Linked DNA regions of Saccharothrix violaceirubra. The protein of the gene in region 2 interacts with the protein of the main gene of each other region in a pairwise test. Links are inferred from orthologs where the notes say so. Each region holds a gene or a part of one and is shown on either strand. Other genes may lie near its edges.

The links.
Region 1: the proteins of panC (region 2) and F4559_RS11600 interact in binary tests that used the Escherichia coli proteins (3 or more experiments, as listed by UniProt). The link is inferred for Saccharothrix violaceirubra from one-to-one orthologs.

The regions. Positions count from the first base shown.
Region 1 is NZ_JACHJS010000001.1:2,339,787-2,348,365, forward strand. What follows is about bases 2,019-4,779. They hold F4559_RS11600 (NUDIX hydrolase), read right to left. Parts: upstream 3,778-4,779; coding sequence 3,259-3,777; downstream 2,019-3,258. Other genes in these bases: F4559_RS11585 (NsdA family TPR-like regulatory protein), read left to right, coding at 2,019-2,164; F4559_RS11590 (GAF and ANTAR domain-containing protein), read left to right, coding at 2,238-2,981; F4559_RS11595 (DUF6191 domain-containing protein), read right to left, coding at 2,984-3,280; F4559_RS11605 (FtsX-like permease family protein), read left to right, coding at 3,882-4,779. Outside these bases: F4559_RS11575 (GAF and ANTAR domain-containing protein), read left to right, coding at 1-53; F4559_RS11580 (RNA polymerase sigma factor), read left to right, coding at 532-1,038; more of F4559_RS11585, read left to right, coding at 1,127-2,018; more of F4559_RS11605, read left to right, coding at 4,780-6,350; depupylase/deamidase Dop, read left to right, coding at 6,403-7,899; F4559_RS11615 (ubiquitin-like protein Pup), read left to right, coding at 7,986-8,177; prcB (proteasome subunit beta), read left to right, coding at 8,230-8,579.
Region 2 is NZ_JACHJS010000001.1:6,680,440-6,689,220, forward strand. What follows is about bases 2,036-4,998. They hold panC (pantoate--beta-alanine ligase), read right to left. Parts: upstream 3,981-4,998; coding sequence 3,090-3,980; downstream 2,036-3,089. Other genes in these bases: F4559_RS30865 (type III pantothenate kinase), read right to left, coding at 2,036-2,598; panD (aspartate 1-decarboxylase), read right to left, coding at 2,611-3,078; F4559_RS30880 (Rossmann-like and DUF2520 domain-containing protein), read right to left, coding at 3,977-4,870; F4559_RS30885 (PrsW family intramembrane metalloprotease), read right to left, coding at 4,958-4,998. Also shown: lysS (lysine--tRNA ligase), read right to left, coding at 1-985; F4559_RS30860 (class I SAM-dependent methyltransferase), read left to right, coding at 1,060-1,809; more of F4559_RS30865, read right to left, coding at 1,813-2,035; more of F4559_RS30885, read right to left, coding at 4,999-6,082; F4559_RS30890 (SAM-dependent methyltransferase), read left to right, coding at 6,155-7,060; F4559_RS30895 (DUF1203 domain-containing protein), read left to right, coding at 7,175-7,621; F4559_RS30900 (NADH-quinone oxidoreductase subunit D), read left to right, coding at 7,639-8,703. UniProt on the Escherichia coli protein: Catalyzes the condensation of pantoate with beta-alanine in an ATP-dependent reaction via a pantoyl-adenylate intermediate.

The DNA.
Region 1 (8,579 bases), 4.3 Mb from region 2 along the record:
TCGTGACCGGTCTCCTCAAACCCGCCGAGGTGCTCGCCGAGCGCCCGGACTGAGATCCGCCGTCCCGGTCGCCGCCGCATTCGGGTGAAGCGGATGTGCGCGTCGTCCGTGAGTGGGGAATAGTGATGTCCACGCCCCGGACCCCGGCGCCGGCACGTTCGGCGACAGCGACGGGGTGATCCACATCACGGAATTCTGCATCCGGTGTCATGGGTGCGCCGGCCGGCGGGCCGGTGCGCCGATGGAAAAGTGCTTTTCAGGGTATTTCGCGCCCTCTCTTTTTCCGTGGACGACCGGTTTCGGCGATTCACGCGAAAAGAGCAGTCTTCGGTCGGGTGCTGAGGGCAACCATTGTGGCCGCGGTGCCGGCGCGGCACTGTCGGACCGGACACGGTTCCCGTGTCGCGAGGCACCGGCAGGGGGTGCCTCGCCCGGCATGAGGGCGTCGGTGGTGGCGGCGCGATCCGAGGGGGTGCGCGACGCGCCTCGTGCGCCCTCATGCCACCCCCACCGTCGGCCCGGGGTTCCGCGATGACCGGAGAATCGGTTCCGCTGACCCCGGACCAGGCATGGCAACGCTGCGTGCGCCGCCGGGACCGGCTGCGCCGCACGGTCGAGCGTTTCGGTCTGACCGAGCACGCCGACGACGTGGTGCACGACGTCTTCGTCTCCGTGATGGGGAAGCCGGTTCTGCACCGGGACGGTTTCGACGCCCTGCTCGACACCGCGGTGTGGCGGCGCTGCCTGGCCGTCGCCCGCAAAGAGGACCGTCGGCGCCGACTCGTCCACGAGATCGGGTCGGTGCCGGTGGTCGGCGACCACTCCGATTCCGTGGTCGACCGCATCCATGCGGAATGGCTGTTGCGCGGTGGCGGTGTGCTCGTCCGATCCGAAGCGCGGCTGCTCGCGTTGACAGGGCTCGGCTACAGCCGCGGCGAGATCGCCCGTCGGGTCGGTCGACCGGTAGTGGAAATCGACCGCGTGATTCGCGCCCTTCGGCGGCGAATGCGTTACCGGTTGGGCGGGGGTGCGCGTTGACACCGTATTCACGCCCATTCGGCACCGATGTACGCCACCGCGGCGCGACACGCGTATCCGGCGGGCCCGAGTCACTCCGAGGCCGCTGATGTCCGACCGCGATCCCCTGCCACCGGAGGAACCATCCGGTCGACCATGGCAGACCTCCGGCCCGGTGGCCGAGGCGGACGTCGTGGCACTGCGGGACTTCACCCACGACCTGCGGGCCCTGGACCACCGGTACGGCGGTCTGAGGTCGTGCGCCGAGGTGACCGACCGACTCCCGTCGGCGCTGGCCCTGCTGTCCAGACCCGCGCACGACCGGATCGTCGTGCCACTGCGCACCGCGGTCGCCGACCTGTTCAACCTGGTCGCCTGGACCAGCTTCGACGTCGGCCGGGTCGGCGATTCGCTGGCGCACTTCGGGACAGCGTTGAAGCTGGCGTCCTCGATCGGCCACGACGCGCTCATGGCCAACATCTACTACCGCCTCGGCCGGGTGTGGCTGCACCACAACGCCCCCGGGCCCGCGCTGGCCGAGTTCCGGCTCGGCGAACGCGCGGCCCGCCGCGCCGGCTCGGCGCTCGCGCTGGCCGTGGTGAACGTGAACCAGGCATGGGCGTACGCGCACATGGGAATGGAGCACGAAGCCTTGGCGCTGTTGTCCGACGTGCCGACGACGTTCGCCCACGCGCAAGGGGAACCGGTGTCGGATTGGGCGGCGTTCTTCACACCCGCGGACCTGTCGGGCATGACCGGAGTGATCCACACCCAGCTCGGGCAGTCGGTCGATCCCCGCTTCGTCGAGCTCGCGGTGCCCGCGCTGGACTCCGCGTGGGAGTCTTACCCGGCGGAGATGGTGCGCAGTCGTGCGTTCTGCCTGGTGGCGCTCGCGACCTGCCACTTGCTCGACGACCAGGTCGACACCGCGATCGAGCTGGGCGGCCGGGCGGTTGCCCTCTGCGAGGGTTTGGAGTCCGCCCGCGTGGTCGAGCGACTGCGACCGTTGCGCAACGAGGCGCTACGCCGGCGGAACCGGACCGATGCCGCTGCGCTCGTGGAGCGCATCGGACGGCTTCGCGCCGTGGTGGTCGGGCTGCCGAGACCACCCGCCGGGCCCTGGATACGCACCAGACCCCGGCGGTGACCGGGCCGGTCCACCACTCGCGACGCCGCATGCCGTCCCCCGGCGGGGCACCGCGCACCCGAGAGAAGGACCGATGGACCACGACCTGGCGCAGGACACCTTCATCATGCTCGCCGACACCCTGGCGGCCGATTTCGACACCACCGTCGTGCTCGGACTGCTGGCCGAACGCTGTCGGGACCTGTTCGACGTCGCGGCGTGCGGACTCCTCCTGGCCGACGAGAACAACGACGCCGTCGACCTCGCCGCGGCGTCCGATCGGGACGCGCGCACACTGGAACAACTCCAACTCACCACCTGCCAGGGGCCGGCGCTCGACTGCTTCCGGGCCGGCAGCGTCGTGGTGTGCCACGACCTGGTGGACGCGTGGCAGCGGTGGCCGAGGTTCGCGCCCGTCGCCGTGGCCGACGGCTTCCGCGGCGCACACGTGCTGCCGTTGCGCCTGCGCGACCAGGTGCTCGGCACCCTGGGTCTGTACACGATGGTGCCCGGACCGCTGGAGCGGCGGGTGCTGGCCCTCGGGCAGGGGCTGGCCGACATGGCCGCGATCGGCCTGGTGAACTGGCGCATCCTGCGCGGGTACGAGACGACCGCCCGACAACTGCGGACCGCCCTCGACAGCCGCATCCTGATCGAGCAGGCCAAGGGCGTCCTCGCCGAACGGATGCGGATCGACGTCGACGCGGCGTTCGCGATCCTGCGCGCCCACGCCCGTGCCACCAACCGCAAGCTGGTGGACGCCGCGGCCGGCGTCGTCGACGGTTCCCTGCCCCTGCTCGGCGCCGTCGTCGAGCGGCGGGGGAACGACCCGTCCTGACCTCAGGCCGGGTCGTCGCGTTCGACGGTCAGGCGGACCTTGCCGGAGTCCAGGTCGACGGGACCGCGCGGCGGCGCGCCGTCCTCCTCGTCGTCGCGCAGCATCAGCGACATGCGGCGGTGGTCGATCTCCTGCTGCTTGGTCGCCTGGAAGATCAGCGTGAACTCGTCCATCGCCACCGACGACAGGACCGGGTGGCCCTTGCGCCGCCGCGCCCACTTCCACACCCGCTCGGCCACGGCGAACACGACCAGCCCGATCGCCAGGCCGGGGATCGTCATCGCGACGAGGAAACCCATCGGAACCACTCCCGGATCAACGCCCGGCCGTCCGGTACCACCGGCCAGTCCGGGTCCTCCACCCGTGCGCGCACCTCGTCGACGGTCAGCCACCCGCCCCACGCGACTTCCTCGGGCTGGAGGGTGAACGGACCGTCGGTGCGCACGACGTAAACGCTCGCGAAGTAGCGGATGGTTCCGTCCACGAAGGAATTCGTGAACAGCGGCACGGGTACCTCCCGCACGCCCAGCTCCTCGGCGAGTTCGCGTCGGGCGCACTCGTCCGGGGTCTCGCCGGCGGCCACCACGCCGCCGCACATGGGGTCGTAGAGGCCCGGGTAGACGTCCTTCGTGTCGGTGCGCCGGTGCACGAAGATCCGCCGGCCGTCCCGGGACAGCACGACGATCGCCGCGCACGCGTGCCACAGTCCCTCCGCGCGGACCCTGGCCCGCGACGCCGACCCGGCCGGGGTCCCGTCGGGGCCGAACAGCGCCACGTCCTCGCCGGTGTCTCCCACGGGGAGATCCTCCTCAGGTCGTACCCGCGGTGCTACCGCGGGGCGACGACCGCCGACGACCGCGCTCCCTAACTTCGGTGACCTCGTAGTCATCAGGAGGAGTCGTGCCCACATCCCTGCGGCTCGCGGTCGCCGAGTTCCGCGAGCGCCCCGGACGTTCGGTCCTGCCCGGGGTCGCCCTGGTCGTCGGCGTCGCCTGTCTGTCGGCGGCGCTGATGCTCAGCGACGCCATGGTCTCGGCGACCGCGCGGGGCGCCTCGACCGTGCCCGCCGGGGTGTCGACGGTGGTACGGCCGACATCCGACGGGGAGGTCGCCCTGGACGCCGCGGTCCTCGACCGGGTCGTCGCGGTGCCCGGCGTGCGCGACGTCGTCCCCGTGCGGCAGGTGCGGGCCGACCTGTTGCTCGACGGTGGCCGGGCCGGTGCCGGCCGGGCGGTCGCGGAGATCGAGTCCACGCGCGAGGACCTGCGCCGGGTCCCGATCGGCGAGGGCCGCGCACCCGGCGCGGACGGCGAGATCGCCGTCGACCGGGTCACCGCCTACCGCCACGGGCTGGCGCCGGGCGCGTCGGTGCGGGTGGCCGACGCCGAGGGGCGGCCGATCGACGTGGTCGTGCGGGGCGTGACCGTGCGCGGCGGCTTCGGGAACGAGCCGCTGATCGTGGTCGGCGAGGAGTTGGCCGCCAAGCTCGGCGGCCGGCCGGAGATCACGGCGCTGTACGTCTTCGGCGGGGACCGGGCGGCGGTCTCGGCGGCGGCCGGCGCGGGCATGCGGGCGCAGGCGGCGGCGGTCGTGTCCGCCGAGCGGCCCGGCAACGAGCTGATGATCGTGCTGCTGCCGTTCAGCATCCTGGCGTTGGCGACGTCGGTGTTCGTCGCCTCGGCGACCTACCGGGCGGTCTACCTCCAGCGGCAGCGGCACACCGCGCTGCTGCGCTGCCTCGGCGCGCACCGGGGGCCGCTGGTGTGGGCGAACCTGATCGAGGCCGTCCTGACCGGCGCGGTCGCCGGTGCCCTCGGCGGCGTGGCGGGCGGCAGCGTCGGGTGGCTGCTGGCCCGGCTGTTCGACGCCGCCGGGCTGTCGGAGGTGCTCGGCGCGGTGCGGCTGGACCCGCCGTTGCTGCCGACGGCCGGGCAGTTCGCGCTCGGTGTCGGCGTGGCGGCGGTGCTGAGCGGGTTCGCCGCGGTACGTCCGTCGTTCGCGGCGGTGCGGGTGGCGCCGCTGGCGGCCCTGCGCACGTCCGAGGGGCAGACGCCCGACCGTGCGGTGGTGCGGCGGCGGTACGTGTTCGGCGTCGTGGTCGTGGGGTTCGCGGCGGCGCTCGCGGCCCTCGGCCTGATGGCCGGTGGGATCGGCGCGGTCTTCCTGGTGCTCTTCTCCTGCATCGCGGCCGTCGGCGGGTTGTTCGGGGTGCTCGGGCCGGTGGTGGTGCCCGCGCTCGGACGGGTGTTCGGCGTACTGGCCGGCCGGATCGGCGGCGCGCAGTGGCGCCTCGCGGCGGCCGAGGTGCGGCGGGTGCCGCAGCGGTCGGCGTCGGTGGCCATGCCGCTGCTGCTCGCGGCGGCGATGGTGACCTTCTTCGCCGTGACGGTGGGTGCCGTGCGGACGGTGGAGGACAAGTTCGAGGACGAGCCCCGACCCGACGCCGTCGTGGTGGACGCCGGGCACCGGGTGGTCGACGCGGGCACCGTCGCGGCGGTGGACCGGCCCGAGGTGCGGTCGAGTCTGGTCGTGCACACCGCCGAGGGGAGCCGGCAGGTGCGGGGCGAGCCCGCGCCCTACCAGGTGCTGGGCGCGGACCCGGAGCGGCTGCGGGCGTGGCTGGCCGACCGGGGGACCGCGGTGCCCGGGTTCGGCGCCGGGTCGGTGCTGCTCTCGGAGTGGCTGGTCGAGGAGTTCGGCGCGCGGGTCGGGCAGCCCGTGACGCTCGACGGGGTGCCGGGCGGACCGGTGACCGGCACGTTCACCGGGACCATCCCGTTCGAGCTGCTCGACGGCGCCAACGCCGTGGTCGGCGCCACCGGGTTCGCGCCCGCGTCCAAGGTGCTGGTCACCCTGCGGGACGGCGCAGACCCGGCCGCCTTCCGGGCCGGGGTGCTCGACGCGCTGGGGTCGGCGCCGACCGTGCTCGTCCGGACCAGGGCCGACGTGACCGCGGAGAACCAGCGCATGATCGACATCGGCATCACCACGATGATGGTGCTGCTCGGCCTGTCGGTCGCCGTGGCGGTCACCGGCATCGGCACCGCGTTGACGATCTCCGTGCAGGAGCGGCGCAAGGAACTCGCGCTGCGGCGGGCGCTCGGGGTGACCAGGGGCGGGATCAAGCTCGGCGTGGTCGCCGAGGCCGTGCTGCTGTCGCTGGTCGGGGTGGTCGGCGGCGGGGTGTTCGGGTTCGCCTACGCCGAACTGACGCTGATGAGCCTCGGTGTGTTCGCCGTACCGTCGGTCGCGCTCGTCCCGCTGCTGGTCGGCGGGGTCGGCGTGGTGGTGCTGGCCGTGCTCTCGGCGTTCGGCCCGGCGAGCGGGGCGTCGCGCATCCGGCCCGCGGCGGGCCTGGCCTCGGGGTGAAACGGGCGCGGATCGGCACGGGTTGTCGGGGTCAGGTCCTAAGCTGCCAGGTATGCGGAGGATCATGGGAACCGAGGTCGAGTACGGCATCGCGGTGCCGGGTGACGCGACGGCCAATCCGGTGCTCACTTCGACACAGGTGGTGCTCGCGTACGCCGCCGCGGCCGACATCCCGCGCGCCCGGCGGGCCCGTTGGGACTACGAGGTCGAGTCGCCGTTGCGGGACGCGCGCGGGTTCGACCTCGGGCACCCGGGCGGCCACCCGGGCGGCGACGGGGACGTCGAGGACCTCGGCGCGGCCAACGTCATCCTCACCAACGGCGCCCGGCTCTATGTCGACCACGCCCACCCCGAGTACTCCGCGCCCGAGGTCACCAACGCCCGTGACGCGGTGATCTGGGACAAGGCGGGTGAGCGGGTGATGGAGGAGGCCGCCCTGCGCGCCGCCACCGTGCCCGGCCAGCCCCGCCTCCAGCTCTACAAGAACAACGTGGACGGCAAGGGCGCCAGCTACGGCACCCACGAGAACTACCTCATGAAGCGCGCCACGCCGTTCACCGCGGTGATCGCCGGGCTGACGCCGTTCTTCGTCTCGCGGCAGGTCGTCACCGGTTCCGGCCGGGTCGGCATCGGGCCGGCGGGCGAGGAGGCCGGGTTCCAGCTGTCCCAGCGGTCGGACTACATCGAGGTCGAGGTCGGCCTGGAGACCACGCTCAAGCGCGGGATCATCAACACCCGCGACGAGCCGCACGCCGACGCGGACAAGTACCGCCGGTTGCACGTGATCATCGGCGACGCCAACCTCGCCGAGTACTCCACCTACCTCAAGGTCGGCACGACCTCGCTGGTCCTCGACATGATCGAGGCCGGCCTGCGCTTCGACGACCTGCGGCTGCTCGAACCCGTCCGGTCCGTGCACCGGATCAGCCACGACCCGACCCTCAAGACCCGGGTCGAGCTGGCCGGCGGTCGGAAGTTCACCGGGCTCGACCTCCAGTACGCCTACTACGAGCGGGCCGCCGAGTTCGTCGACCGGGAGGGCGTCGGCGACCGGGAGGTGCTGCGCGTCTGGGGCGAGGTGCTCGACGCCCTGTCCCGCGACCCGCAGGAGTGCGCCGACCGGCTCGACTGGGTCGCCAAGCTGCGCCTGCTGGAGGGCTACCGGGCCCGGGACGGGCTGGCGTGGGGCTCGCCGCGGCTGTCCCTGGTCGACCTCCAGTACTCCGACGTCCGCCTCGACAAGGGCCTGTACAACCGGCTCGTCGCGCGCGGCTCCATGAAGCGGCTGGTGAGCGAGGAGGAGGTGCGCGCCGCGATCCTGGCCCCGCCGGAGGACACCCGCGCCTACTTCCGCGGCCGGTGCCTGGAGCGGTACCCCGCCGCGGTGGCCGCCGCGTCGTGGGACTCGGTGATCTTCGACCTGGGCCGCGAGTCGCTCGTGCGCATCCCGACGCTCGAACCGCTGCGCGGGACGAAGGCGCACGTCGGAGCCCTGCTCGAAGCCTCCGACACGGCCGAGCAGCTCGTCGAGGCGCTCACCAGGGGCTGATCGACGCACCCCGGACGGAAGGCGCTTTTCCGGCTTCCGGATGGGTAATGTTGCAGTGCAGGACCCGTGAAGACCGGGAGGTCGAGATGGCCCAGGAACAGGTTCAGCGCCAAGGCGGCGGTGACGGCGACGACAACGGCGACGGCGCGGCGGCGGGTCAGGAACGCCGGGAGAAGCTCGGCGAGGACGTCGACGCCATCCTCGACGAGATCGACGACGTGCTGGAAGAGAACGCCGAGGACTTCGTCCGCGCCTACGTGCAAAAGGGCGGCCAGTAGGCGGACGGTCGACGTCAGGCGGACACCGGCGGACAAGGGAGAAACACCGCGTATGGACCACAGCTCGACCGGGCGCTACCCGGCCGCGTCGCTGCCCCCGGCCTACCTCAGGCCGGGGTCGTCGTCGTTCACCGACTTCCTCCGCGCCCAGGCGCCCGAACTGCTGCCCTCGAACCGGAGTTTTCCCGAGGGCGCGGTCCAGGTGCCGCACGGCACCACCATCGTCGCCCTGACCTACCAGGGCGGCGTCGTGATCGCCGGCGACCGCCGCGCGACCACGGGCAACGTCATCGCCCAGCGTGACATGAAGAAGGTCTTCATCACCGACGACCACTCGGCCGTCGGCATCGCCGGTACCGCGGGCCTCGCCCTGGAGATCGTCCGCCTCTACGCGGTCGAGCT
Region 2 (8,781 bases):
GCAACGTCGTCCACTCGCCGCCGAGGTCGTACTCGGTGCCGTCGGCCAACGTCACCACATGCGAACCGGCGATCGCGAAGGCGGCTTCCTGCACGAGTTCACGGGTGAGCACGGCGTTCGTGTCGTAGGTCGCGTACGCCTCGTAGTACTCCAGCATGGAGAACTCGGGCGAGTGCGACGAGTCCATACCCTCGTTGCGGAAGTTGCGGTTGATCTCGAAGACCTTCTCGATTCCGCCGACCACGCAGCGCTTCAAGTACAGCTCCGGCGCGATGCGCAGGAACAGCTCGATGTCGAGGGCGTTCGACCGGGTCGTGAACGGTCGCGCGGAGGCGCCGCCCTGCAGCGTCTGCAACATCGGGGTCTCGACCTCGACGAATCCGCGGCGGTGGAACGAGTCGCGCAGCGAACGGACCACGGCGGCCCGGTTGCGCACGGTGTTCCGGGCCTGTTCACGGACGATGAGGTCGACGTAGCGCTGCCGAATGCGGGTTTCCTCGGCCAACTCCTTGTGCACGACCGGAAGCGGTCGCAACGCCTTCGCGGCCAACTGCCACGAGTCCGCCATCACCGACAACTCGCCGCGCCGGGACGTGATGACCTCACCGTGCACGAACACGTGGTCGCCGAGGTCGACGTCGGACTTCCAGTCGGCCAGGGCCTGCTCGCCGACGCCGTTGAGGCTGAGCATCGCCTGGAGTTCGGTGCCGTCGCCCTCGCGCAGCGTGGCGAAGCACAGCTTGCCCGTGTTGCGGACGAACATGACGCGGCCGGTGACGCCGACGACCGTGCCGGTCGCGGTGTCCGGCTCCAGGTCGGGGTGGGCCTCGCGCACCTCGCGCAACGTGTGCGTGCGGGGCACCTCGACCGGGTACGGGTCGACGCCCCGGTCGAGCAGTCTGGCCCGCTTCTCCCGGCGGACCCGCAGCTGCTCGGGAAGATCGTCGTCGCTGGTCGCGGTACCGGCCGGGATCTGCTCGCTCACGAAGGGGAAGGGTACGGAAAGGAGGTCGCCGTGATCCAACCGGATACCGCGTCCGCCTCGCTAGGGTGTGGTTGGTGACGAGTGACGACCTGCGCGCACGACGGGCCGGCTCCTTCGGTGCGCACGCGCACGCCTACGCCGAACACCGACCGGACTACCCCGCCGCCGCCGTCCGCTGGGCGCTCGCCCCGCTGGGCGCCGGCCGGCACGAGGTGCTCGACCTCGGCGCGGGCACCGGCAAGCTCGCCGGCGGCATCCTCGCCGAAGGCCACCGGGTGACCGCCGTCGAACCCGACGAGGCCATGCTCTCCGAACTCGTGCGCCGGCACGGCGGCGTCCGCGCCCTGCCCGGCACCGCCGAGCGCATCCCGCTGCCCGCCGCGACCGTGGACGCCGTCCTGGTCGGCCAGGCGTTCCACTGGTTCGACCCGGACCGGGCGCTGGCCGAGATCGCCCGTGTGCTGCGCCCCGGCGGCGTGCTGGCGGCGCTGTGGAACGACTGGGACGAGGACGTCGACTGGGTGGCCCGGTTCCCCCGGCACACCGAGGGCCTGCCGGCGGGGACCACGCCGACCGAGGACGTCCCCGAGCACGAACTGTTCCACGACGGCGCGCAACGGCGGTTCCGGCACGTCCTGCGGCGCACGGCGGACACGCTCGTCGCGATGCTCGGCACGCACTCGAAGCTCCTCGTGAGCCCGCCCGAGGTCAGACAGGCCTACGAGGAGCGGGTCCGGGCGTTCCTGGCGGCCGAACCCGCGACCGCGTCCGGCGAGTTCGACGTGCCGCACGTCAGCGACGTGTGGCGACTCGTCCGCCGCTGAGGATCACCGCAGGTTGCGCTCGAACACCAGGCGCAGGCCCAGCAGGGTCAGGTCGGGCACGTGGGTCTGGATCGTCGCCGACTCGGACACCACCAGCGGCGCCAGGCCGCCGGTCGCGATGATCGTCACGTCGCCCGGCTCGGTGGCGTGCAACTCGTCGACGATCCGCCGGACCAGGCCGTCGACCTGGCCCACGAAGCCGTAGACGATGCCCGACTGGAGGCACTCGACGGTGTTCTTGCCGATCACCGACCGGGGCCGGACCAGCTCGACCTTGCGGAGCTGGGCGGCGCGCGCGGCCAGCGCGTCGACCGAGATCTCGATGCCCGGCGCCAACGCGCCGCCGAGGAACTCGCCCTTGGCCGAGATCACGTCCAGGTTCGTGGACGTGCCGAAGTCGACCACCACGCACGCGGTGCTGTACAGGTGGTGCGCGGCCAGGGTGTTGATCACCCGGTCCGAGCCCACCTCCTTGGGGTTGTCGACCAGCAGCGGCACACCGGTCTTCACACCCGGCTCGACCAGCACCTTCGGCACGGACGAGTAGTACCGGCCGAGCATCACGCGCAGTTCGCGGAGCACGGCGGGCACGGTCGACAGCGCCGAGATGCCGGTGATCTTGTCGGCGTACTCGCCGAGCAGGCCGCGCATGGTCAGCGCCAGCTCGTCGGCGGTCATCCGCGCGTCGGTGCGCATCCGCCAGTCGCGGAGCAGCTCGGCCTTGTCGCCGGAACCCTCGTACAGGCCCAGGACGATGTTGGTGTTGCCGACGTCGATGGCGAGCAGCACGACGCCCCTCCCCTAGTTCTCGGCCTGGATGAGCGCGTCGAGCGCGGCGGCGTCCTCGGTCTCCGACGACGCCGTGACCGCGCCGCTGAGCAGGCCGGAGCCGGCGGGCGCGTGCGCGGCGTCGACGCCGAGGTCCACGACCCGGTTGTCCGCGTCCACGAACACGACCTTGGGCTCGTACACGCGGGCCTCCAGGTCGTCCATCTGCCCGTAGGAGATGAGGATGACCAGGTCGCCGGGCTTGACCAGGTGCGCGGCGGCACCGTTGATGCCGATCACGCCCGACCCGCGCTCGCCGGGGATCACGTAGGTCTCCAGGCGGGCGCCGTTGGTCACGTCCACGATCGCGACCTGCTCGCCGGGCAGCAGGTCGGCCGCCGCCATCAGGTCCTCGTCGACGGTGACCGAACCGACGTAGTGCAGGTCCGCCTGGGTGACGGTGGCCCGGTGGATCTTCGACTTGAGCATGGTGCGGAACATCGGTGTCCCCCTCACTCGTCGCCGGTGCCGAGCAGCACGGCGATGTTGTCGATCAGGCGGGTCCCGCCGACCCGGGCGGCGACGAGCAGGCGCGCGTCGCCGTTCTCCGGGGCCGGTCCCAGGTCCGGGGCGCGCAGCTCCAGGTAGTCCACCTCGACGCCCGGGACGCTCGCCAGCGTCTCGCCGGCGACGCGCAGCACGGCGTCGCCGCCCTGCCCGCTGACGTGCGCGCCGGCGACGAGCGCGGCCGACAGCGCGGTCGCGGTCTCCCGCTCGGCCGCGGACAGGTAGCGGTTGCGCGACGACAACGCCAGGCCGTCGTGCTCGCGCACGGTCGGCACGCCCACCACCGCGGTCGGGAAGTCCAGGTCGCGTGCCATCCGGTGGATCAGCGTGAGCTGCTGGTAGTCCTTCTCGCCGAACACCGCGTAGTTCGGCCGCACGATGTTGAACAGCTTGGCCACGACGGTCAGCACGCCCGCGAAGTGGCCGGGCCGGGACGCGCCCTCCAGCTCGCCGCCGAGCGGTCCGGGGTCCAGCGTGACCGTGCTGCCGGGCAGGTACATGTCGGCCGGCTCGGGCGCGAACACCAGGCCGACGCGTTCCTCGCGGCAGATGTCCACGTCCGCGTCGAGCGTGCGCGGGTAGCGCTCGAAGTCCTCGCCGGCGCCGAACTGGGTCGGGTTCACGAAGATCGACACCACGACCACGGTGTTCTGCATGACGTGCGCCTCGCGGATCAGCTTGCGGTGGCCCGCGTGCAACGCGCCCATCGTGGGCACGAGCGCGATGTTGCGCCCGGCCGCGCGCAACGCGGCGACCACCCGGGCGAGCCGGGCGGGGTCGCGGTGCACCGTGACGTCGTTCGGCGCGTAGTCGTCCTTGGAGAGCGGCTTCGTCATGCCTGTTCCTCGTCGAGGGTGGAGCGGACATCGGCGGCCAGGTCGGCCTTGAGCAGCCCGGCGGCCGACGCGCGGTCGGCCGTGCGCCGGGCCAGCGCCCGGTAGGCGGGCAGGGTCGGCGAGTCGGCGAGCACGGCGAGGTGCTTGGCCACGGTGCCCGCGTCGCCCCGGGCGACCGGGCCGGTGAGCGCGCGGTCGCCGTGCCGCAGCACGTTGTCCAGCGCGGCCGAGAGCAGCGGGCCGAGCACGCGTTCGGCGTCCTGGACACCGGCCGCGCGCAGCGTGTCGGCGCAGTCGGCGACCAGCGTGATCAGGTGGTTGGCGCCGTGCGCCAGGGCCGCGTGGTAGAGCGGGCGGGCCGTCTCGGGCACGCGCACGGGCTCGGCGGACATCTCCACGACGAGCGCCTCGCCCACGTGCCAGGCCGCCTCGTCGCCGTCGGCCGCGGTGATGCCGACCGAGCAGGCGGTGAGGCGTTGGACGTCCTCGGAACGCCCGGTGAACGTCATCACCGGGTGCAGGGCCACGCACAGCGCGCCGGCCCGCGCGGCGGGCGCCAGGACCTCGACGCCGTGCGCGCCGCTCGTGTGCACGACGATCTGTCCGGGCCGGACCGAGTCGGTGGCGACCAGACCGCGCACGAGACCGGCGAGTTCGTCGTCGGGCACGGCCAGCAGCACCAGGTCGGCGGACGCGGCCACGTCGGGCGGCGGGAGGACGGGGACGTCGGGCAGCAGCTCCTCGGCCCGGCACAGCGAGTCGCGCGAGACAGCGGACACCGAGGCGACGAGGTGGCCCGAGCGGGCGAGCGCGGCGCCGAGCACCGAGCCGACCCGGCCCGCCGAGATCACCCCGACGGCCAACCGCGCGGGGCGGGGGGTCGCGTCCATGCGACGTAGCTCCTTCAGGCGTTCCAGTCCCTATGCCGGGTACCGGACGACGCTCCCGAGCGTAATCCGGCGTATCCGACGCGGCCGTCAACTGCGACGAACACCACCGGCGGCCTTGAGCGCACCCGGTGCCTCCACGGCGGCTTTCCGTGCGGCGACAAGGGCTGCGAGCAGCCGTTCGTGCCGCTGGTCGGCGTCGGCACCGGCCGTGCCGGCGGCGATGCGGTGGCGCAGGAAGGCCAGTTCGGTCGCGGCCACCTGGTAGCCGGCCACGGCCCGGGCCGCCTGGTCGCCGACCTTGCGCTTGACCCGCCGCCGCCACGCCCGCCGACCCTGGAGGCTGGCCAGCAGGGAGACCTCGCTCGCCGCGATCCAGCGCTCCTGCGCCATGCCGGGCAGTTGGCCGGCGACGATCCGCTGCTCGCGGCGGCGTTGCCACACGACCAGGGCCACCATGGCGGCGAACACCGGGACCATGATCAGGAAGTACAGGTTGATGAACGTCGAGCCGGTGCCGACCGTCGTGGAGAAGTTCCACAGCGAGTGCAGGCCGGCCGCGCCCAGGTAGCCCAGGATCGGCGCGGCGATCCGGATGCCGCGCCGGTCGAGCGTCGCCGCGATCCCGATCCCGATGCCGGTCAGGGACGTGAACAGCGGGTGCGCGAACGGGCTGAGCACGCCGCGCAGGATGAACAGCGCGACCACGCCGTTGGACAGGTCGCCGAAACCGCTGACCGAGAAGACCCGGGCGAAGTAGTAGATGTTCTCGGTGAACGCGAAGCCCGCGGCCGTGACGCCCGCGTAGACGATGCCGTCGACCACGCCGTCGAACTCGTCGCGCCGGCGCAGGTAGAGCACGAGCACGAAGGCGGCCTTGGTGGCCTCCTCGACGATCGGCGCGCCCAGCACGGCGGCGAACGTGGCGCCGTCGCCGTTGATCAGGTCGCCGAGCACGTGCGCGGTCTGGTTGAACACCAGCGAGGTGATCGTCGCGCCGCACGCACCCCAGGCGAACGCGAACAGCAGCATCTTCGCGGGCTCGGGCTCCCAGCGGTCCACCCACAGGCAGGTGCCGATCACGGCGGCGACCGGCAGCAGCGCGGCGACCGCGCCGACCAGGATCGGACCGAGGCCGATCTTGGACGTGCCCAGGCTGAAGAGGACGATCCCGCACACGCCGAGCACGATCAGGAACAGCACCGGCAGCAGCACGGTGATGCGGCGTCGGTCGAAGCGCGGGCGGGTGTCGGTCACAGTGGGCAACCTTAAAGGGACACTTCACGCATGCGGGACTCGGAAGCCGCTTGGCGTGCCGCGTTGTACGGCCCGTCGGGGTTCTTCACGCTCGGCGAGCGGCCCGTCGACCACTTCCGCACGGCGCCCCTGGTGGGTCCGGAACTGGCCGAGGCGCTGCTCGTACTGCTGGAACGGGTGGACGCCGCCCTCGGCCGGCCGGCGCGGTTGGACTTCGTGGACGTGGGTGCGGGCGGCGGTGAACTCTCGGGCGCGATCCGCCGACTGGCTCCGAGCCGACTGGCGGACCGGCTGGTCGTGACGGCCGTGGACGTCGGTCCCCCGCGTGCCGTGCCGGGCGTGGAGTGGACCGCCGACCTGCCGCGCTCGGTGACCGGGCTGCTCGTCGGGCACGAATGGCTGGACGCCATCCCGTGCCCGCTCGTGTCGTGGCCGTGCGCGGACCCGTGGGTGCGGCGGTGGTGGCCGTTGCGACCGGGGTGGTCGGCCGAGGTGGGCCGGCCGCGTGACGAGGCTTGGGCGGACGCGGTGGCACGGGTGCGCGGGGCGGCGTTGGCGGTGGACTACGGGCACCTGCTGGCGGACAGGGCGGCGGGGCGGTACGCGTCGGGGACGTTCGCGGCCTACCGGGCGGGGCGGCAGATCGAGCCGGTGTTCGACGGGTCGTGCGATCTGACGGCGCACGTGGCGTTGGACGCCTGCGCGGAGGCGGCCGGGGAGCCTTACATGCTCGTGTCGCAGCGTGACGCGTTGGAGGCGTTGGGCGTGGGGGCTTCCGCGCCGGCCGGCGCGGGCATGGCCTGGCTGGACTCCGCGGCCCGTGCGGGTCGGGTGGCGGAACTGCGCGCGATCCCGGGGCTGGGGGCGTTCGGGTGGTTGTTGCACGCCCGCGAGATCCCGATGCCGCTGCCGCCGTTGCCGGCGTGGGTGCCCTGATCACCCGATCGAGGGTGCCTGAATGCACATTTCGCGGTGTCCGAACGTATAACTCGCGGGTTTGAGGGCTGAAGACCGCCGGCGTTCCCTGGGGGTGGGGAAGAGGGTGGGGGTATGCGAATTCATGCGTTGCCCGAAGCCGTGGTCGAGCGGGCGCGGGCGTCGGCGGGGGTGGACGAGTTCCACGAGTTGCGTGACGAGGCCGTGGGGGCGCCGTTGCGTTGTTGTCTGCGGCGGGCCGGCGAAGGGGAGGCCGTCGTGTTGTTCCGGTACTCGCCCACGGCCGGGACCGGGCCCTATGCGGAGCTGGGACCGGTGTTCGTGCACGCGGAGCCGTGCGGTGGGCTCGACCGGGACGACGTGTTCCCCGAGGCGTTCCGGCATTCGCCCCGGGTTTTCCGGGCCTACGGGCCGGAGGGGCGGATCGAGGGCGGTCGGGTCGTGGAGGTCGGGTCGTTGGACGCGGAACTCGCCCGCATGCTCGACGACCCCGCGGTCGTCGAGGTCCAGGTGCGCAGCGCTTCGCACGGGTGCTTCCTGTTCGCGGTGACGCCCGGCTGACATGCGAGCATGGGCGCGTGCAGATCACCGTCGGCGTGGGGGCCGGTGCGCGACATCTCGGCGTCGACCGGGTCGTCGACCTCGGCCCCCTGCACCCCTCGGCGCACGGCGCCTACCGACTTCGGCTCACCGTGCGCGACGACTCCGTCATCACGGCCGCCGAGCCGCTCGTCGGCCACCTCCACCGCGGCGCCGAGAAGCTCTTCGAGGTGCGTGACTACCGACAGGTGCTGACCCTGGCCAACCGGCACGACTGGCTGGCCGCGTTCTGCAACGAGCTGGCCGTCGCGCTGGCCGTCGAACGCATGACGGGCATGGACGTGCCGCCGCGCGCCCAGGTGCTGCGCGCGATCCTGTGCGAGGTCAACCGGGTCGTGGCGCACGTCGTCTTCCTCGCCCCGATCACCGGGGCACGGGGTCGTGAGGCCGTGCAGACCGTGCTGGAGGAGGCGTCGGGCGGGCGCGTCCACTTCATGTTCAACCGGATCGGCGGACTGCGCGAGGACGTGCCCGCCGGCTGGGTGGACCGCACGCTCGACGCACTGTCCACAGTGGACGTCGGCACCGTGCCGGAAGGGCTGGCCGGACTCGGCGTGCTGAGCCGGGAAGCCGCCCTGGGCCACGGCGTCACCGGGCCGATCGGCCGGGCGTCCGGAGTGGACTTCGACCTGCGCCGCGACGACCCGTTGCCCGCCTACCGCGACCTCGGCTTCACACCGGTCGTGCGCTCCGACGGCGACGCGCACGCCCGCGTGCGCACCATGGTCGACGAGGTCGGGCAGTCCAGGACGCTGGTCCGCACGCTGGTCGGCCTGCTGCCCGGCGGGCCGGTGAACCTGCGTCTGCCCAAGGCGGTCAAGGCCCCCGAGGGTTCGGTCTACACGTGGGTCGAGGCACCGTTGGGCACGTCCGGCGTCCACCTCGCGTCACGGGGCGAGAAGACGCCGTGGCGGCTCAAGCTGCGTACGCCGTCGTTCAACAACGTGCAGGCGTTGTCGGCCCTGCTGCCCGGCACCCGGGTCGACGACCTGCCGGCCGTGCTGGGCTCGTTCGCCGTGGTCGTCGGCGACATCGACAAGTAGGACGGTCGGTTCAGGCGGCGGGCGACTCGCTGACCGACTTGCCGTCCGCGTGCACACCGTTCCGGCCCGCAGGCGACC